4 regions of the Streptomyces sp. NBC_00386 genome follow, and region 1 is predicted to be linked to each of the others. Evidence: riboswitches for the same ligand, from Rfam matches in the RefSeq annotation. Region 1 holds a riboswitch; each other region holds the start of a gene.
The links. A riboswitch is a leader RNA that binds a small molecule or an ion and turns the genes downstream of it on or off. The one in region 1 is predicted to bind cobalamin.
Positions count from the first base shown of each region.

Region 2: linked by a shared signal. The riboswitch ahead of OG780_RS28930 (prenyltransferase/squalene oxidase repeat-containing protein) and the one ahead of OG780_RS42010 ((2Fe-2S) ferredoxin domain-containing protein) in region 1 are both predicted to bind cobalamin.
Region 3: linked by a shared signal. The riboswitch ahead of OG780_RS31555 (cobalamin biosynthesis protein) and the one ahead of OG780_RS42010 ((2Fe-2S) ferredoxin domain-containing protein) in region 1 are both predicted to bind cobalamin.
Region 4: linked by a shared signal. The riboswitch ahead of OG780_RS14900 (ribonucleoside-diphosphate reductase subunit alpha) and the one ahead of OG780_RS42010 ((2Fe-2S) ferredoxin domain-containing protein) in region 1 are both predicted to bind cobalamin.

Region 1 covers NZ_CP107950.1:9,600,919-9,605,951, reverse strand. Annotated here, with positions in the region: gene OG780_RS42030 (MSMEG_1061 family FMN-dependent PPOX-type flavoprotein) at 50-709, shown strand; gene OG780_RS42025 (hypothetical protein) at 913-1,677, shown strand; gene OG780_RS42020 (ArsR/SmtB family transcription factor) at 2,037-2,831, shown strand; gene OG780_RS42015 (hypothetical protein) at 2,865-3,020, opposite strand; gene OG780_RS42010 ((2Fe-2S) ferredoxin domain-containing protein) at 3,017-3,484, opposite strand; cobalamin riboswitch at 3,538-3,728, opposite strand; partial or broken gene OG780_RS42005 (short-chain fatty acyl-CoA regulator family protein) at 3,712-3,915, opposite strand; gene OG780_RS42000 (hypothetical protein) at 4,622-5,033, shown strand, end outside.
Region 2 covers NZ_CP107950.1:6,591,137-6,596,169, forward strand. Annotated here, with positions in the region: gene OG780_RS28920 (energy-coupling factor transporter transmembrane component T) at 1-1,269, opposite strand, end outside; gene OG780_RS28925 (SCO2322 family protein) at 1,279-1,935, opposite strand; gene OG780_RS28930 (prenyltransferase/squalene oxidase repeat-containing protein) at 1,932-3,170, opposite strand; cobalamin riboswitch at 3,263-3,408, opposite strand; gene OG780_RS28935 (phosphotransferase) at 3,481-4,143, shown strand; gene OG780_RS28940 (MBL fold metallo-hydrolase) at 4,289-5,033, opposite strand, start outside.
Region 3 covers NZ_CP107950.1:7,194,980-7,200,012, forward strand. Annotated here, with positions in the region: gene OG780_RS31550 (cobyric acid synthase) at 1-1,400, opposite strand, end outside; gene OG780_RS31555 (cobalamin biosynthesis protein) at 1,397-2,368, opposite strand; cobalamin riboswitch at 2,476-2,616, opposite strand; gene OG780_RS31560 (hypothetical protein) at 2,776-2,994, opposite strand; gene OG780_RS31565 (inorganic phosphate transporter) at 3,015-4,256, opposite strand; gene OG780_RS31570 (class II aldolase/adducin family protein) at 4,750-5,033, shown strand, end outside.
Region 4 covers NZ_CP107950.1:3,428,915-3,433,947, forward strand. Annotated here, with positions in the region: gene OG780_RS14885 (DUF3311 domain-containing protein) at 1-210, shown strand, start outside; gene mctP (monocarboxylate uptake permease MctP) at 207-1,817, shown strand; gene OG780_RS14895 (GNAT family N-acetyltransferase) at 1,940-2,461, shown strand; cobalamin riboswitch at 2,514-2,662, shown strand; gene OG780_RS14900 (ribonucleoside-diphosphate reductase subunit alpha) at 2,799-5,033, shown strand, end outside.

The sequences.
Region 1 (5,033 bases):
GCGGACGACCAAGATCCATCGCGGATCGGCGCCCATTAGGGTCGGGGGCATGACGCCATCCCTTGCCGGCAGTGCCTTCGACTCGCTCCTTCTCGACGCCGTGCCCGACCAGGAGGCACTGCGCCGGGCTTACGAACTCCCCAGCGACGCCGCCGTGCGTAAGCAGATGACCGAACTCACCGAACAGACCAAGCGGTTGATCGGATGCTCATCGCTGGTCCTGGTCGCCAGCACGGACGCCGAGGGCAACTGTGACGTTTCCCCGCGCGGCGGCCCCGCCGGGTTCGTCGCGGTCCTGGACACACGGACGGTGGCGATACCGGACGCGACCGGCAACAAGCGTCTGGACACCCTGCAGAATGTCGTCACCACGGGACGGGCCGGCCTGCTGTTCGTCATCCCGGGGCGCACCACGACGCTCAGGGTGAACGGCCGGGCCTGCGTCTCCACCCGCCCGGAGCTGCTGTCTCAGCTGACCGCCGTGGGCAAACCGCCGGCCAGTGCGCTGGTGCTGGGGATCGAGGAGGTCTACCCGCACTGCCCCAAGGCACTCCTGCGCAGCGGGGCCTGGAAGCCGGACCAGTGGCTGTCGGCTGACGCCCAGCCGACCTCGGCCGAGGTGACGCTGGCTCAACTGCGGATGCCGGAGCTGACGATCGCCGACATCGAGCAGACGGAGGCGGATTCGCTGAAGTACCGCTACGAGTAGCGGGCCACCGACAGCGATTACCGAACCACCAGCAGCACGCCGAATCCCCGGACCGGCATGCCCCTAGAGCTCCATCGCGGGGCCTTTTGCGAGGTCACGCGCGGCGTCGGCAGTCCGGCCGACGCCTTGGCGACGGGGTTCGCCCTGCCCGATGCCGTCTGAACCAGCGGACAGGTGAGTGATCCCCCTTCTACGCTGGCGGCATGACGGGATATCCAGGCTTCGGTGTGCTCCTGGCAAGGCTGCTGGATCACAGGAAGCTGGACATCGGCACCCTGGCACGGCAATCCGGAGTCCCCGAACCCGAGCTCCAAAGGGTCTTCGCCGGCATCGCGCCGAGCCCAGCCCTGCTCCGACAGCTCGGACCCGCACTCGGTCTCCATGCCGCAGACGTATTCGTGATCGCGGGGGCGACGGTTCCGGACGACCTTGCTCCCCTGGACGCAGAGGCCAGCAGGTGGGTTCCGCAGGTCGTGAGACGTGCCGTAGAGCTCCCATCGGAGAAGAAGAGCGAGTTGCGCCACCTCGTCCGGTCGTTGCCGCAGCGGAAGGTCGTGCAGTCACCGGCGTTCCCGCGGGTCGATGTCCCGCCCCCTGGGCCGCCCGGGGCCCTGCTCGTCCGGATGCTCAGATACCGGAACCTGCATTGGATGGGCATGGCCAGGGTCTTCCACTCCCTGACCGGCCGGTACTGGTCCGCGTCCACGTACGGAATGGTGGGCGCCGGCCGCAAGGAGCTGACCCCCGACCTCGTGGCCGATTTCGGGACCGTGCTGGGCATTCCCGCCGGCGCCCTGGGCGCCCTGACCGGCGGCCCGTCTTCCGAGGAGCCCCACACACAGGAGCCGGCGGCGGTCGGCGTGGCCGAGTTGATCTGGGATCTGCGGCGCCTGACCGCTGACCAGGTGCGACACACAGGCAAAGCGGCCGCATCCATGTGGTCACCTCGACCAGATCCCCAACGCTGACTATGTGTTGAGGACCAAGCCAGTGCCCGCCAGGCAGCCGTCGATCACCTCCGGCCGGTACCGCAGCATCCTCAGTCGCGCTTCACCGCGCTTCACCGCGCGGGTGATCGGGCCAGGTCGGCGGCGCCGAGACATCGATGTCGCGTTCCTCCAGGGACCAGATGTCCTGATGCCCTCCCGCGTGCTTCGTCCATACGTATCCAGGCGAACTCGCTCGGCCTCGGCACCGCCGAACGGTGGCCCCGCGACCCTCGTCCGGCTGCGGGGCCGGCCTTGACATGCAGCCTATTGGCTGCCTAAATTAAAGGCAGCTGGAAGGCTGCATATCGACAGGCGGTGGCCTGGGTACGGGGACGGGCATGGACGAGGTGTTCAAGGCACTGGCCGATCCGACGCGGCGCGCACTGCTCGACTCGCTCAACGCACACAACGGGCAGACCCTGCGCGAGTTGTGTACAGGACTCGACATGGCCCGGCAGTCCGTCAGCAAGCACCTCGCGGTACTGGAGGAGGCCGGGCTCGTCACCACCGTGCGGCGGGGCCGGGAGAAGCTGCACTACCTCAACGCAGCGCCCGTGCACGAGATCGCTCACCGGTGGATCAGCCGCTACGACCGGACCAGGGTCCAAGCCCTGGCGGACCTGAAACTCGCCCTGGAGGAGACCGCGATGGACGCGCCGACCTTCGTCTACACCACCTACATCCGCACCACCCCGCAAAAACTCTGGCAGGCGTTGACCGAGCCCGCCTTCACCCGCCGCTACTGGTCCACGGAGTTCGCCACGGACTGGTCCGTCGGCTCACCGATGACCTGGGACAACCACGGCGTGCAGATCAGCGACCCGAAGCAGGTCGTGCTGGAGGCCGAGCCCTACAGCCGGCTCTCCTACACCTGGCACGCCATCACCCCGGAGCTGGCCAAGCGCTTCGACTGGGACGAGGAGTTGCTCGCCAAGCTGTCCGGCGAGGCCCGCTCGAAGGTCACCTTCACGATCGAGGAGACCGCCGCGCAGGTCGTGAAGCTCACCGTCGTACACGACGGATTCGAGCCCGGATCGAGCCTGGCCGAGATGGTCAGCCAGGGCTGGCCGAACGTGGTGGCAAGCATGAAGTCGCTCCTGGAGACCGGCGAACCACTCCCGGACGATGCGTGACCGGATGCGTGGCCCGACGCGTGGCTTTCCCTGTCAGGGATCGACGACATCACGAGTTGTCACATCATGGTGCATCGCCGCAACAATTCGGATCGTCATCAGTTCACCGACCCGCGCAATGACACTGCCGCCCCAGCATCGACGACGAACCAGAGAACGGGCGTCAACCAGGCCGTCTTTCGCGCTCATCGCGCCCTCCGGGGCGGGGTGAAGACGTAGAGGTCGAGGATGTCGGGGCAGGGGGCGACGCCGGGGCCACCGGCTTTCACCCAGGCGGCGATGTCGTCCGTGGCATCGGGGTCGTTGACGAGGCCGAGCCAGACCGGGCGGGCGCCCGCGGCACGTGCGGCGGCGGAGGGCTGGACGACGATCACGTTGGCGTGTTCGCACACGCCGAGGCAGGCCGCGATGCGCACCGGTGCGCTCTCGGCCAGGCGTGCCGTCTGCTGGGCGTGATCCACTCCGGTGACTTTCGGGCTTCCGCAGCAGCAGTCCCGGCAGACGACGACGCGGCACGGCGCCCGGTAGCCCGCGGCGGCGGACTTCGTCGCGTCCTCGGTGTCGTTCTTCGGGCCGCCGCAGACGGTGACCGGCACGGCGGTGACCGGCGGGACGGGTTTGGCGTGACGGGCGGGGGTGGGGAGCACGGGCAGACCTCGGGGTCAGGGCTCGTACGCGGAGCCTGGACTGTGGATGTCCTCCGCGCCGGGGCGCGGAGGTGCCAGCAGGTCTTCGGACTCGGGTTCGTCCGGACGGGGCGCCTTCCCGGTCTCCCAGTGGCTCGCGTGCCCCGCCCGTTCCCCTCACCGCTGCGCGTCAGTTCCGGATTCGCACCGGATTCCCTGGCCTCGGATGAGGCTCAACTGGCCTGATGAGGCTATCAAGTCCGTCGTACCGTCAGTTCGTGCGATCGGTCACGGGGTACGGGGTACGGGACGAACGTGCTGGTGTTCTGGTCGATCCGCAGGGACCGGCCGAGGGGCGGTACGGCGCGCTGGGGGCGGTCGAGGCGTTCGCAGACCCGGCAACCCGGGCCGATGGCGGTGGCGGCGGCATTGGTGAGGTCGATGCCGTCGGAGTGGACACGAGCATTTCCCGTACACGATGCTGCCGCCTTTGCATCTGACAGTCTCTCCGGTGAGGTTGGAGGAAGCGCCGCTGTCACCACGCCGCCCAACGGGTGTTTGTGAAGCGTCAGTAGGATCACGTCGTGCCTTCCCCGACAGTCCGCCGCTACCGCTACCTGCTGTCCACCCTGCTGGTCGTGGCACTGGTCGCATTCGGCTACTACGCTCTGCAGCCTGTCCGAGAAGCTTGTGCGCTCAACTCCGGCCCCTACGGCTCCATCTTCACCCCAGACAACGTCCACGCATCAGGCGATGGTCATTGCGGTGAAGTGCACAGGCGCTTTCAGGCCTGGCTCGGGCGATAGGTGTACCGACCGTTCGACGTCGGCGACTTCAGGTTTCCGCTGGTCAGGAGCTGCCTGACAGTCGCTGAAGGGCCGGTTGGCGGGCCCCTGGTCAGTGGTGCCGTGGCTGTTGCCAGTGCCCGTTCACCCGATCCGAGGGGTACGACGGACCTCGTCGGCCGGACCGCGTCGTACATCCTGTCGGCCGCCCTCGCGGTCATCATGGTGCGGCGGTCTCCGCGGGAAGGGCGGGGTTCGCGTCATCCGATGAACTCGGACGAGGCACCACGGGGTCACCCCTGGGGCCAGAGTCTCTGGCAGCGCTCGTACTCTTCGTTCACTCACATCAATCAAACACAGCGAAGAGACGACAGAATCGATGATCGGCAGCTTTGTGGCCCTCGTGGTGGCCCCCTTGGCCATGGCCGGGCTGGCTCGATGGGCGGCGGCAAGGAGGCGCCACGGCCTGGCAGCGGGCCGGGCCGTTCACTTCCGCTGCCGACTCGACGGCCGCAAGGGCCGACTGCTGGCCGACCCGCGCCTCGACGGACCCGTCTTCCTCGACCGCTCCGGCAGTGCCACTGCCCTGCCGCGCGGCGGCGAGGCCCTGGACGCGACGGTCACCACCATGGGTCAGGCCGCCTTCGAGAAGGTCGGCCTGCGCTACCGGACGCCCGACGGCCAGGTGTTGCGGCTGGGCCTGGGCACACACGACGCGCGGACGATCGGCGCCTGGCTGAGCGAACAGGCCCACCCGACCCTCGCACCCGCCCGCCGGCCGCTGTTGCCGA
Region 2 (5,033 bases), 3.0 Mb from region 1:
GAGGGTGGGGGCGACCAGGGGGACGACGCCGGGGCGCAGGGCGGCGGGATCGCTCGACGCGGCCACGATCATCAGGGCCGCGACCGCCACGCCCGACCCGGCGACCAGCCAGGCCCGGACGCCCCAGAGGTCGGGCCGGTACCGCGTCCGCGGTGTGCGGCGGCCGCCCAGCCACAGGCCGCCGAGCGCCGCGCCGAGCCCGGCCAGCAGGACCGGCAGGCCGTAGCTGTCGCCCGCCGCGGTCAGCAGTCCGTAGGTGCCGGCACAGACGCCGAGCAGGCCGCCCAGGGTGAGGGCTCCGGTGGTCCGGCGGACGGCGGCCGGGACCTGTGCCGTACGCCCGTACCCGCGCGCGTCCATCGCCGCGGCCAGCGCGACCGAACGCTCCAGCGCGCCCTCCAGGACGGGGAGTCCGACGTGCAGGAGGCCGCGCAGACCCCGGTCGGGACGGCCGCGGAGCCGGCGCGCGGCGCGCAGCCGCTGGACGTCGGCGATCAGGTGCGGCGCGAAGGTGAGCGCGACGACCACCGCGACGCCCGCCTCGTACAGCGCTCCCGGCAGCGACTTGAGGAGCCGTGCCGGGTTGGCGAGGGCGTTGGCCGCGCCGACGCAGACGAGCAGGGCGGCCAGCTTCAGGCCGTCGTAGAGCGCGAAGAGCAGGCCCTCGGCGGTGACCCGGCCGCCGATGCGCACCCCTTGTGCCCAGTGCGGGAGGGGGACCTCGGGGAGGGTGACGATCACGTGCGTGCCGGGGATCGGGGAGCCGAGGAAGACGGCGAAGGCCAGGCGGATGACGAGGACGGCCGCCGCCAGTTTCACGAACGCGGTGTAGGAGCGGGCCCAGGGGGCGTCGGTGCGGTGAGTGGCCACCACGAACCCCGCCACCGCCATGAGCAGCGCGAGCAGAAGCGGATTCGTGGTGCGGGAGGCCGCCGTACCGAGCCCCAGCGCCCAGATCCACCAGGCCCCGGGGTGCAGGGCGTCGGCCCGGTTCGCGACGGAGACGGTACGCGTACCGCTCGTGCCGCTCGTACGGCTGCGGGGGAGGGAGAAGGGGAGAGCGCGGGGGCGGGAGTTCGGCGACGGCCCCACCGGGTCGGTGCTCGGCGGGGCCGTCGTCTCATCCGCGTTCGCGTCCGGGTCCGGGTCCGGGGCCGGGCGCCTGGGGGCCGACACCCGGGGTTTCCGGTCCCGTTCGGGCAGGGCGGAGCCCCATCGCGCCGTGGGGCGGTCGCCCGTGGAGGCGGTGGGGCGGTCGGACTCGGTCATGACCTGCGCCTAGCCCCTGCGCCGACGGGCCTGCCAGACGGCCGCCGCACCCAGCACGGCCACCGCGGCCGCTCCCGCGAGCAGGCCCACCGAAGGGCCCTGCCGGGTCGGTGCTGAGGTGTGCGGGCGGGCGGACGCGGTCGGTCCGCCGGCCGCGACCGGGTCGCCGCAGCCCGTCCGCGGATAGCCCGTGATGGCGCACAGCAGGGCGTTGGTGTCGTAGCGCAGGGGGCCCGCGACCGCGGCCAGGGCCTCCGCGGTGCTCGCGTCGGGGGAGACCTGGGCGCAGGCGGTGCGCGCGGACGGCGGCTGCTCACCGGACGGCGCGTCGGCGGCCGTACCCGGGTCGATGACCAGGGCCACCCGCTTCTTGCCGTGCCGGGCGGGCGTCTTGGCGCATATCGCGGCGAACTCCCGCTCCCCGCGCGGCTGTACGGCGTGCTGGGAGTCCTCGCTCACCGCGAAGCGGAAGCCCTGGACGTCGCCGTCGGACGGCCGCGCGGTCGACGGACCCTGGGTGGCGTAGGTCCACTTCCCGCCGGTCAGGTCCCAGAAGGACCAGTAGCGGTAGCCGACGGCTCCGGCCTGCCCCGCGCCGCCGAGGACGAGGAGCAGGAGAGCCAGCGCCAGGGCCAGAAGGGGCGCGGTCGTCCGACGGGCGGTCACAGCTGGCGCTTCTTGTTGCGGCCGCTGATCAGGAAGCCGATGCCGATGCCCGCGACCAGGCCGACGCCGACGATCCACCAGACGCCGAGCCCGTTGCCGTCGTCCTTCTTCTCGTCGTTCTTCTTCTCGCTCGGGCTCGCCGAGGCGCCCGCCGCGGCCGGCGCCGGGCCGGTGGCGTTGAGCTGGGCCACGAGGTCCTTGCCGCCGAAGTCGCGCGGGTCGGTGCCGGAGGTGTGCGCGGCGAAGATCAGCTGCGCGTACGCGGCGGGGCCGGACTTGGCCGCCCAGTCCGCGGAGTTCTTCTCCAGCCAGGCGAGCGGCTTCTGCGCGGTCTTCGTCGCACCGATGGCCGACAGGGCCACGACCGCGTCCGCCGTGTTGCCGTAGTCGGGCTGGTCCGCGGCGCCGGGGAGCGCGGACTTCAGGTACGAGGTCTTCGCCAGCGCCTTGGCGAGATAGCCGGCGCCGTTCCCCGCCGCGGTCGCCATGTCGGGAGTGTCGAGGACGTGGCAACCCGTGAGGTCGAACGCGTAGCCGGTCGCCGCCGCGAAGCCCTGGCCCATGCCGGCCGTCACGCCCGCCGCGGTCGCGTCCGCGTTCGCCGCCAGCTTGCCCTTCTTGTCGGGCTGGTAGGCGAAGGCGCCGCCGCCCTCGCCCTCGCAGGGCATCGACAGCTTCAGCAGGGCGTCGTAGGGGGACTTGCCGTCCTTGGAGACGCTCGCGGGCTTCTTGCCGACCGCCTTCAGCGCGCCGATGACGACGGACGTCGAGTTGGTGTCGCTGGGTCCGCCGGCCATGTAGCCCCAGCCGCCGTCCTTGTTCTGCGCGGACTTCAGCCAGGTGACGGCCTTGCCGGTGGCGTCGTCGTGCCCGCCGAGTGCGGCGAGGGCCTGGACGGCGGCCGCGGTGCTGTTGGTGTCGACCTGCGTCTTCGCGTCGCACGCGGCGGTCGCGTCGGCGCGGTACGCGGCGAAGGCACCGTTCGCGCACTGCTGGCCGGTCAGCCAGTCCACGGCCTTCTCGGCGGGCCGCACACCGACGGTGTGCTGCGCGAGCAGCGCGAGCGACTGGCGCCACACGCCGTCGTAGGTCGGGTCGCCGGAGCCGAACAGGCCCGAGGGCAGCGCCACCGAGGGCGACGGCGACGGGGAGGAGTCGGCGGAGGCGGCCGGTGCGACGACCGCCCCGATGACGGCGGTGGCGGCCAGTACCGCTGCGGTGCGGCGAACAAACATGACTCTCCCTGCGGGGAGCCGGGCAGCACCGGGCACGCTGGGGTATCCGGGCGGCTCCGGCTCCGTATCCCTCGACGATGCCGGCCGTCGGCGGGCTGCCGAGGGCGCGAGCCGGTCACGTCCCGTGCGAGGCGATCCGGCTCACCACCGAAGTGGATCACGGTTGCGGGTCAGCGCCGGATTCGCACCGGCTTCTCCTCGTAAGGGTGTGATGACGACGCGCACACTCTACCGGCCGCCCGGATTCCGCCGGGTGTTGCCTGGGGCACGGGCCCGGAGTGACCTGGGCGACATCCGCTAGGTTCGGGTCATGCGAACGGGGAGACTGCTCGGCTCGGGGCGTTCGGCGGACGTCTACGAGATCGACGAGGCGTGGGTGCTGCGGCGGGACCGCGAGGGCTGGGGCGACGCGACGGCCGAGGCGGCCGTGATGCAGCACGTGCGCTCGCACGGTTATCCGGTGCCGGGGGTGCGGGCCGCGACCGGCGGGGACCTGGTGATGGAGCGGCTGTCCGGGCCGACCATGCTGGAGGCCTTCGGCCAGGGCCTGCTCTCCGCCCAGGAAGCGGGCCTCACCCTGGCCAGGCTGCTGCGCAAGCTGCACGTCGTGCCCGCGCGGCTCTCCGCCGACCCCGCCGTCCGTGTGCTGCACCTGGATCTGCACCCCGACAACGTGATGCTCACCCCGGACGGGCCGAAGGTCATCGACTGGTCCAACGCGGAGGAGGGGGCACCCGGTCTCGACTGGGCCATGTCCGCCGTGATCCTCGCCCAGGTCGCCGTCGGCGGCGAGGCGATCGGGGGCGTGGCCGAGGAGACGCTGGAGGCGCTGCTCGACGGGAACGAGGACCAGGTGACCGAGGCGGGACTCGTGGAAGCGGGGTCGCGCAGGGCGGCCAACCCGACGATGAGCACGCGTGAGGTCGGACTCCTGGGCGAGGCGGACGCGTTGATACGGGAGCTGCTGGGCTGAGCGATCGGCTGAGCGCGGGAGCTGTCGGGCTGAGTGATCGGCCGGGGCGGGTGACGCCGGGCCGGGTGATCGGAGTGCGTGGGCTCGGGCGGGCTGGGTGATAGGCCGGGTGTGGGCTCGGCCGGGCTGGGTCGGTGGGGCCGTGTCACACCGCCGTGTAGGTCACCGGGTCGCTGCCCGTCACCGCTTCCGCCCGGCCCAGTTTCACCAGTCGGCGGATGTGGGCCTCGGCCTCGGAGACCGCGATGTTCCGTGATCCGTAGGGGATGTCGGCCCAGGGGCGGTTCCACTCCATGCGTTCGGCGAGCTGCCAGGGCGTGAGCGGTACGGAGAGCAGCGTGAGCAGGCCGGTCAGCCGCTCCTCGTGGTGCGCGAGCAACTCCGCGACCCGGGACGGGGCGTCGGTGAACACGTGCTGGTGGGCGGGGAGGACCTCGGCGGGGGCGAGACGGCCGACGCGCTCCAGGGAGTCGAGGTAGTCGCCGAGCGGGTCGGCGATCTCCCCGAGGCCCTCGATCCCGGTCGCGTAGGGAGGGCGCCCGTGGGTGTCCGGGTCCTCGTAGAGACCGATGTGCGGGGTGATCCTCGGCAGCAGGTGGTCGCCGGAGAACAGACGTCCGTTGCCGGGCAGCCGGTCAGGGTGGGCCTCCTCCAGGTGGAGGCAGACGTGCCCGGGTGTGTGGCCGGGGGTCCAGACGGCACGCAGCCGGCGGCCGGGCAGGGGCAGGAGTTCGCCGGGGACGATCTCACGGTCGGGCAGCGCGGGGGAGAAGCCGGGCAGGGTGCTGGGGCGGCGGAGCGAGCGGGGTGCCTCGCGGAGCGGGGCGACATGCTCCTCCGGGGCTCCGGAGGCCTCCAGTTTGGCGGCCATGTAGGCGAACCAGCCCTCG
Region 3 (5,033 bases), 2.4 Mb from region 1:
CGCCGGAAACCGTCCGACTCAAGTGATCCGTGCCAGTGCGTGCCCCAGACGGCGCCGACCCGGCACCCGTCCAGGCTGTGTCCCTGGTCATCGGAGAAGAACGCCTCGCCGCCGGTGACTTCGGCGACGCCGTGATGGATCTCGTACCCCTCGACATGTTCGCCGAGGGCCTCGCCGACCGGCCGCGTCAGCGTCTTCTCCCGCGCGAACCGCACGCGTACGGGCAGGAGTCCGAGCCCGTCGACATGACCGGCGCGCGACTCGACCTCGTCCTCGATGTGCTGTCCGAGGATCTGGTAGCCACCGCAGATGCCGAGCACGGGACGCCCTTCGGCGGCCCGGCGCGCGATCGCCTCCGCGAGACCGCGCTCGCGCAGCCACGCGAGTGCCTTCACCGTGCCCCGGGTCCCGGGCACGATGACGAGATCCGCGTCGGCCAGCTCCTCGGCCCGGTCCACGAACCGCACGACGACACCCGGTTCGGCGGCCAGCGCGTCCACGTCGGTGAAGTTGGACATCAGCGGGACCGCGCAGACGGCGACCCGCAGGATGTCCTCGCCGACGGGGGAGGAGACGGCCGACTCGCGGACGGCCCCGCGCAGCGAGACGCGCAGGCCGTCCTCCTCGTCGATGCCGAGTCCGTGCCGGAAGGGCAGGACGCCGTAGGAGCGCCGCCCGGTCAGGCCGTGCAGCATGTCGAGACCGGGCTCCAGCAGACTGACGTCGCCCCGGAACTTGTTGACGAGGAACCCGGCGACGAGCGCCTGGTCCTCGGGCGACAGCAGCGCGACCGTCCCGAAGAACGAGGCGAACACCCCGCCCCGGTCGATGTCGCCGACGACGAGCACGGGAAGCCCCGCGTTCCGCGCCACCTCCATGTTGACGATGTCGGTGCGCCGCAGATTGATCTCGGCCGGGCTGCCGGCTCCCTCACAGATCACCGCGTCATACGTGCCCCGCAACTGAGCCAGACAGTCGAGGACGGTCGCCAGGAGTGCTTCCTGGCGTCCCCCGCGCAGCCTGTCCCCGGCGGACGCGGCGGACGCTTCGGCCGACGGCGGCCGCTCCGAGGGTCCGGCCGTTCCGAAGAACCCGCGCGCGCTCATCTCGCCCACCGGTCTGCCCATCAGGACGACCTGACTGGTGCGGTCGCCGCCCGGCTTGAGGAGCACGGGATTCATCAGCGCGGTCGGCTCCACGCGGGCGGCCTGCGCCTGCATGGCCTGCGCCCGCCCGATCTCGGCGCCCTCGCGCGTCACGAACGAGTTCAGTGACATGTTCTGCGCCTTGAAGGGCGCGACCTTGACGCCCTGGCGCGCCAGCCACCGGCAGATCCCGGCGGTCACGACACTCTTGCCGGCGTCCGAGGTGGTTCCGGCGATCAGCAGCCCGCCGCTCATGCGGTGCGTCCCTTCCTGGTGGCCGGAACCCGTCCGGTTCCGGTGAGCAGAATCCGGCCGGCGGCGCTCACGCCGAGCGCGAGCCAGCCGACGCGCCGGGAGAGCCGTACGGCCCGTTCGATGTCGTGGACGTGGACGGCGCGCCCCGCGCCGTTGAGCACGGGCCGGTGCTCGACGCGTCCGCCGTACGAGAGGGTGCCGCCGAGCCGCACACCGAGCGCGCCCGCGAACGAGGCCTCCACGGGCCCGGCGTTGGGGCTCGGATGCTTGCGGGCATCCGCGCGCCAGGCGCGTACGGCACCGCGCGGGTCGGATCCGGCCACGGCCGCGAGGACGGCGGTCAGCCGGGCTCCGGGCCAGCCGGCGACGTCGTCGAGCCGGGCGGAGGCCCAGCCGTAGCGCCGGTGGCGGGGGGACTTGTGTCCGACCATCGCGTCGAGCGTGTTCACGGCGCGGAAGGCGACAAGTCCCGGCACACCGCCGACGGCGCCCCAGACCAAGGCGCCCACGACGGCGTCGGAGGTGTTCTCGGCGACGGACTCGACGACGGCGCGCGCGACGCCGTCGGCGTCCAGCGCCTGCGGATCGCGTCCGCACAGGTGCGGCAGCCGCTCCCGGGCCGCGTCGAGATCACCGGCCGCGAGCGCGCCGCCGACCGCCCGCGCCTCGCGGCCGAGGGAGGTTCCCCCGACGACGGCCCAGGTGGCGGCGGCGGTCAGGGCGACGGAGGCGGTACGTGAGCCGCGTACGCAATGGCTCGCGAGCGCGGCGAGTCCGGTGGCACCGCCGACGCAGACGGCGGTGTGCAGGGCGCCCCACCCGCGGTGGTCCCGCCACAGTGTCCGCTCCACGACCGCGGCGGCCCGCCCGAACGCGGCGACCGGATGCCCTCGGCGGGGATCGCCGAGCAGCAGGTCGCCGAGGAGGCCGGCGGCGGCGCCGTACGCGAAGACGCGATCGGCACGCACGGGGTCAGCCGGCCGTGGGGTGGAGCGGAACCCTCGTACTCAGCGAAACGGGCAACGGGCAGCCGCGCATGGCGATATGTCCTCACTCAGGGTGTCCACGCCCTGGTTCGACGAGACCGGCGGTGAGAGTTCCTGGCTCCCGGGGAGTTTCTTCCCCGATGACAGTGGCGGGACCGCGCCGGATTCGCACCGGCTTCCTCTCATGCCGCCGTACTTGGCTCCGGCAGTCCACCACGGGGTGAGAACGGCCGTCAACTGGCTGTTGACCTGCGGAGGGACAGTGTGCGCAGGCCCACATACGCGTGGGGGCGGGACGGCATACGCGTGGGGTGCGGGACGGTGATCCGTCCCGCACCCCACGCGCGGTACCGCTCGGCGCAGCCCGGTTCCGGGCGGCGCCTGCCGGGCTACTTGGTGATGATCAGGGAGATGCCGTACGCCACCGCCGCGGCGCAGGCCGCGAAGCAGACGTACGCGCCGGTGGCCGCCGCGACCGCGGATCCGCCCTGGGCGGACTCCTTCTTGGAGAGGCCGGCTACGCCGAGGGTGAAGAGGGCGACGAGGGCCACGGTCACTCCGAGGCTGACCCCGAAGACGGACCCGAGGGCTGACCAGTCGATGCTCATGCTGTTTCTTCCTTCGGTTCTCAGGCCACTCGGGACGGCGCCGACGGGTTCGCCGCGGGCTCGGCCGGAGCCGGGATGGTGGCCGTGAGGCCTTCGGCCACGGTGCCGGCCGGGGGCGGGGTGACGGCGGCGATGGCCGTGGTCACCACACCGGCGGGCTCCTCGGTGTCGTTCACGTTGTTGTGGTCGATCACCTCGCGGCGCGAGCGGCGCCAGATCGCGAAGCTCGAACCGACCAGGAACACGGCGACCAGCGTGGTGCCCCAGGCGCCGAAACCGGTCACCCATTCGGCGAGCGCGCCGACCAGGGCGGCGGCGGGCAGCGTGAGGATCCAGGCGACGACCATCCGCTTGGCGGTGGACCAGCGGACCACACCGCCCTTGCGGCCGAGGCCCGCGCCCATCACGGAGCCGGAGACCGAGTGCGTGGTGGAGAGGGAGAAACCGATGTGCGAGGAGGCCAGGATGACCGTCGCCGCGCTGGTCTGGGCGGCGAAGCCCTGCTGCGGCTGGAGGTCGGTCAGGCCCTTGCCCATCGTGCGGATGATGCGCCAGCCGCCCAGGTAGGTGCCGAGCGCGATGGCCAGACCGGCGGAGAGGATGACCCAGACCGGCGGGTCGGAGTCGGGAGCGACGGCGCCACCGGCGACCAGGGCCAGGGTGATGATGCCCATCGTCTTCTGCGCGTCGTTGGTGCCGTGGGCCAGCGAGACCAGGCCCGCGGAGGCTATCTGGCCGGCGCGGTAGCCCTTCTTGGTGGCCTTGGTGTCGGCGTTGCCACTGAGCTTGTACGACAGCCGGGTGGCGAACATCGCGGCCAGACCGGCGACGATCGGGGCAGCGACGGCGGGCAGGAGCACCTTGCCGACCAGGACGTCCCCGTGCACGGCGCCGGTACCGGCGGAGGCGATGGTGGCGCCGACCAGGCCGCCCATGAGGGCGTGCGAGGAGCTGGACGGGAGTCCGACGAGCCACGTCACCAGGTTCCAGAGGATCGCGCCGACGAGGGCGGCGAAGATCACTTCTGGCTGGATGCCGGATTCATCGACGAGGCCTTTGGAGATCGTGTTGGCGACCTCCACCGAGAGGAAGGCGCCGACAAGGTTGAGGGCGGCGGACATGGCCACCGCGACCTTGGGCTTGAGTGCGCCGGTCGAGATGGTGGTGGCCATCGCGTTGGCGGTGTCGTGGAAACCGTTCGTGAAATCGAACACGAGAGCGGTGACGATCACGATTCCGAGGAGGAGCGTGATGTGTTCCATTTACCCAGGCTTCTGTTGGACGTCAGTGGCAGGGGGACCGTAGGCAACCTGGGTGAACGGAAGATGAACTGAGTCGGACTTGACGGTGTCCTGAACAGTGGATCGTCATTCCGCTTACGTCGATGGGCGGCTCGCCAGGTTCGAACGGATGCGGAATTCCGTACTCCGCTTGGGGTCGGAGCTCGTGGTGGACCGTCCCGGTCGGGGCGGGTTTGAGCGGTGAGATCCCCGTCACCCGCAGGCTGTAGCCGTGGTCACAGCGCCCGGAAGCCCGAAAGGGTCACTCTGTGGATGGAGTCCGAGTCCAGTCGGGCCGTAGCGGCCCGGCCACGGGGTGTGATCCGCGGCAAATGCCCGACCGGGGCAGCGTGGGCGCTCCCTCGGTGTGATGTGATGCAAATCACATACAACCGTGTGCTGTTGGCGGCCCGCGGTCGCCCCGAAGCCCGCTCGCGCGGGGTGCGTGGAAAGCGGTGCCTGGCAGGATCGCGTCATGACTGAGCCGCACCGGGACGCACGGGTCGGGCACGAACACGCACGGACGACGGCCGAGGCCCACGAGCGCGACGAGCGCGACGGGCCGGACGCGCGGGACACCCTCCGGCGGGCCTGGGACGAACTGGTCTCCACGGCCCGGCGCACGGTCACCGACGGGCTGGTCGTCGGCACCTCCGGCAACGTCTCCGTCCGCGTCAAAGACACCGTCCTGGTCACGCCCACGGGCGTGCCCTACGACCGGCTGACGCACGACGACATCGTCGGCGTCGGCCTCGACGG
Region 4 (5,033 bases), 6.2 Mb from region 1:
ATCGCCCTCTGTCTGCTCGCGCCCTTCGGGGCGATGCTGTGGGTCGGCTCCTACACGAAGACCGACCCGGCGTTCATCGGCATCCCGTTCTTCTACTGGTACCAACTGCTGTGGGTACCCCTTTCCACGCTGCTGACGGTGGTCGCGTACCAGCTCTGGCGACGTGACCAGCGGGCCCGCACCTCGGCGAAGGAAGGTGCGGAGGCATGAAGGACGGTGTGAACGGCGTCGCCCTCGGTGTCTTCGTCTTCTTCTTCCTGGCCGTCACGGTCCTGGGCTTCCTGGCCGCGCGCTGGCGCAGAGCCGCCGACGAGCACACCCTCGACGAGTGGGGCCTGGGCGGACGGTCCTTCGGCACCTGGGTGACCTGGTTCCTGCTCGGCGGCGACCTCTACACGGCGTACACCTTCGTCGCGGTGCCCGCGGCGATCTACGCGGCGGGCGCGGCCGGCTTCTTCGCCGTGCCGTACACGATCCTGGTCTATCCGCTGATCTTCACCTTCCTGCCCCGCCTGTGGTCGGTCTCCCACCGGCACGGCTATGTCACGACCTCGGACTTCGTGCGCGGCCGCTTCGGCTCCAAGGGCCTGTCCCTCGCCGTGGCCGTCACCGGCATCCTGGCCACCATGCCGTACATCGCGCTCCAGCTCGTCGGCATCCAGGCCGTCCTGGACGTGATGGGCGTGGGCGGCGGCGACAGTGCCAACTGGTTCGTCAAGGACCTGCCGCTCCTCATCGCCTTCGGCGTGCTGGCCGCGTACACCTACTCCTCGGGCCTGCGGGCCCCCGCTCTGATCGCGTTCGTGAAGGACGCCCTGATCTACATCGTGATCGCGGTGGCCGTCATCTACATCCCGATCAAGCTGGGCGGCTTCGACGAGATCTTCAAGGCGGCGAGCGACAAGTACACGGCCGCGGGCGCCGGGGGGCTCGTCCCCGCCGAGGCGGGCCAGTGGACGTACGCCACCCTCGCGCTCGGCTCGGCGCTGGCGCTGTTCATGTATCCGCACTCGGTCACGGCCACACTGTCCGGCCGCAGCCGGGAGGTGATCCGCCGCAACACGACGATCCTGCCGCTGTACTCGCTGATGCTGGGCCTGCTCGCCCTGCTCGGGTTCATGGCGATCGCGGCCGGCGTCAAGGTCACCAACGGCCAGCTCGCCATCCCCCAGCTCTTCGAGAACATGTTCCCCGACTGGTTCGCCGGCGTCGCCTTCGCCGCCATCGGGATCGGCGCGCTCGTCCCGGCGGCCATCATGTCGATCGCGGCCGCGAATCTCTTCACCCGCAACATCTACAAGGACTTCATCAACCCGGACGCGACCCCGCGGCAGGAGACCAAGGTCTCCAAGCTGGTCTCGCTGCTGGTGAAGGTGGGCGCGCTGGTCTTCGTCCTGACCATGGACAAGACCGTCGCGATCAACTTCCAGCTGCTGGGCGGCATCTGGATCCTGCAGACCTTCCCCTCCCTGGTCGGCGGGCTGTTCACCCGCTGGTTCCACCGCTGGGCGCTGCTGGGCGGCTGGGCGGTCGGCATGCTCTACGGCACGATCGCCGCCTACGGAGTGGCCTCCCCGACCCAGAAGCACTTCGGCGGCAGCTCGAAGGAGATCCCCGGGATCGGGGAGATCGGCTACATCGGCCTGACGGCGTTCGTCCTGAACGTGGCCGTGGCCGTCGTCCTCACCTTCGCCCTCAGGGCGCTCAAGGCCCCGGAGGGCGTGGACGAGACCTCGCCCGGGGACTACACGGCCGACGCGGGCGACGCGGGCGTCGAGACGGAACTCCCGCCGGCCACGGCGGACGCGAGCCACTAGGAGAGCCGGAGACCTGTCCTGGCCGCGGGGTCACGGGGCAGGTCCGGGCGACGGCCGGGAACGACGGGCCGCCGGTGAAAACCGGCGGCCCGTCGCCGTGCCGGTCGGGCACACTCACCCGCATGGACATCGTCATCCGGCCCGCGCGGCCAGAGGAGTACCCCACGGTGGCCGAGATCACGGCCGAGGCCTGTCTCGGCGACGGACTGCTCGACTTCGGGGAGAGCGACCCGTACCTCGGAAAGCTGCGAGGCGTCGCGGAGCGCGCGGCCGTCTCCGAAGTGCTGGTCGCCGTGGACGGGGAGCGGGTGCTCGGCAGTGTGACCTTCGTGACGGACGGCAGCCCCATGGCCGACTTCGCGCGCGCCGGGGAGGCCGAGATCCGGATGCTCGCGGTCGCACGGGAGGCACGCGGCCGGGGTGCCGGTGAAGCCCTCGTGCGCGCCTGTGTCGGGCGGGCACGGGCTCTGGAGGGCGGCTGTACGCGCGTGGTGCTGTCCACCCAGGGCAGCCTGCACAGCGCCCACCGCGTCTACGAGCGCGTGGGCTTCACCCGTACGCCCGACCGCGACCGGAACCCGCTTCCGGAGCTCGACGACATCCGGCTGCTCACTTACGAGTTGACGCTCCGACACACTCCGTAGCGCTCTTCGGCACCAAGCGGACACAAGATGTGGGGGCAGTCCCGAAGCCCGGCACAAGATGTATGCTCATGGTCGCTGTCGCCGCAGGGGAATCCGGTGCGAATCCGGAACTGTCCCGCAACGGTGTACTTGTGCGTGTTCGCGTGTGTGCGGGCCCGCTCTCGTGTCAGTCCGAGGACCTGCCGACAGCGCGCCCCGGCCGTCCGGCCCGGGTGCCGACGACGTCCGGGCCTCGCGGAATGGGCTGGTGGACGCGCGGTGCGCTGCTGCCCTGAAGCGCTCCCGTGTGCCCCGCTCCTGCCCGCAAGGCCCCGTGCCGAGCGAGGGAGATCCCCACGTGACCATCGCGCCAGCCGATCCGGCTTCAGTGACCGCGCAGCAGGCCCGGGTGAAGACCGACGGTCCCGGAACCGCGCTGCTGCGGACCCTGACCGATCTCACCGCCGACCTCCCCGACGCCGACCCCGGCCGGGTCGCCGCCGCGGCGCTGCGCGGCCGGTCCGCCCGCGCCGACGAGGCCGAGCTGCGCGAACTGGCCACCGAGGCGGCCGCGGGTCTCATCTCCGAGGATCCCGTCTACTCCCGGCTGGCCGCCCGTCTGCTGGCGATCACCATCACCGAGGAGGCCGCCTCCCAGGGCGTCACGACCTTCTCCGAGTCGGTCGTCGTCGGCCACCGCGAGGGCCTGATCGCCGACCGCACGGCCGCGTTCGTCCGGCTGCACACGGCCCGCCTCGACGCGCTCATCGACTCCGAGGGCGACGACCGCTTCGGCTACTTCGGGCTGCGCACGCTGCACAGCCGCTATCTGCTCCGGCACCCGATCACCCGCAAGGTCGTCGAGACGCCCCAGCACTTCATGCTCCGGGTGGCCTCCGGCCTCGCCGAGGACGACACCGCCCGCTCGGTGGACGAAGTCGCCGCGCTCTACCGGCTCATGAGCCGCCTGGACTATCTCCCCTCCTCCCCCACGCTCTTCAACTCCGGTACGCGGCACCCGCAGATGTCGTCCTGCTACCTCCTCGACTCCCCGCTGGACGAGCTGGACTCCATCTACGACCGCTACCACCAGGTGGCGCGCCTGTCGAAGCACGCGGGCGGCATCGGCCTCTCGTACTCCCGTATCCGTTCGCGCGGTTCGCTGATCCGCGGCACCAACGGGCACTCCAACGGCATCGTCCCGTTCCTCAAGACGCTCGACGCCTCGGTCGCCGCGGTGAACCAGGGCGGCCGGCGCAAGGGCGCGGCCGCGGTGTACCTGGAGACCTGGCACTCCGACATCGAGGAGTTCCTGGAGCTGCGCGACAACACCGGTGAGGACGCCCGGCGTACGCACAACCTGAACCTCGCGCACTGGATCCCGGACGAGTTCATGCGCCGGGTGAACGAGGACGGCGTCTGGTCGCTGTTCTCCCCCGCCGACGTGCCGGAGCTGGTCGACCTGTGGGGTGACGAGTTCGACGCCGCGTACCGCAAGGCCGAGGAGGCGGGCCTCGCCAGGAAGACCATCCCGGCCCGCGACCTGTACGGCCGGATGATGCGCACCCTCGCGCAGACCGGCAACGGCTGGATGACCTTCAAGGACGCCGCCAACCGCACGGCCAACCAGACGGCGGAGCCGGGTCACACCGTTCACTCCTCGAACCTGTGCACCGAGATCCTGGAGGTGACGGACGACGGGGAGACGGCGGTCTGCAACCTGGGCTCGGTCAACCTGGGCGCGTTCGTGGTCGGTGACGACATCGACTGGGAACGGCTCGACGAGACCGTGCGCACCGCGGTCACCTTCCTCGACCGTGTCGTGGACATCAACTTCTACCCGACCGAGCAGGCGGGCCGCTCCAACGCCAAGTGGCGTCCGGTGGGCCTCGGCGCGATGGGTCTCCAGGACGTCTTCTTCAAGCTGCGGCTGCCCTTCGACTCGCCCGAGGCCCGCGCGCTGTCCACCCGGATCGCCGAGCGCATCATGCTCGCCTCCTACGAGGCGTCCGCGGACCTCGCCGAGCGCAACGGGCCGCTCCCGGCCTGGGAGAAGACCCGTACCGCCCGTGGCGTCCTGCACCCGGACCACTTCGACGTCGAGCTGAACTGGCCGGAGCGCTGGGCGGCCCTGCGGCAGCGGATCGCCGAGGTCGGCATGCGCAACTCGCTGCTCCTGGCCATCGCGCCGACCGCGACCATCGCGTCCATCGCGGGCGTGTACGAGTGCATCGAGCCGCAGGTGTCGAACCTGTTCAAGCGCGAGACGCTCTCCGGCGAGTTCCTCCAGGTCAACTCCTACCTGGTGGCCGAGCTGAAGAAGCTCGGCGTGTGGGACGCGCAGACCCGTGAGGCGCTGCGCGAGTCCAGCGGCTCGGTGCAGGGCTTCACCTGGGTCCCGCAGGACGTCCGCGACCTGTACCGCACGGCGTGGGAGATCCCGCAGCGCGGCCTGATCGACATGGCCGCCGCCCGGACCCCGTTCCTGGACCAGGCCCAGTCGCTGAACCTGTTCCTGGAGACGCCGACCATCGGCAAGCTCTCCTCGATGTACTCCTACGCCTGGAAGTCGGGCCTGAAGACGACGTACTAC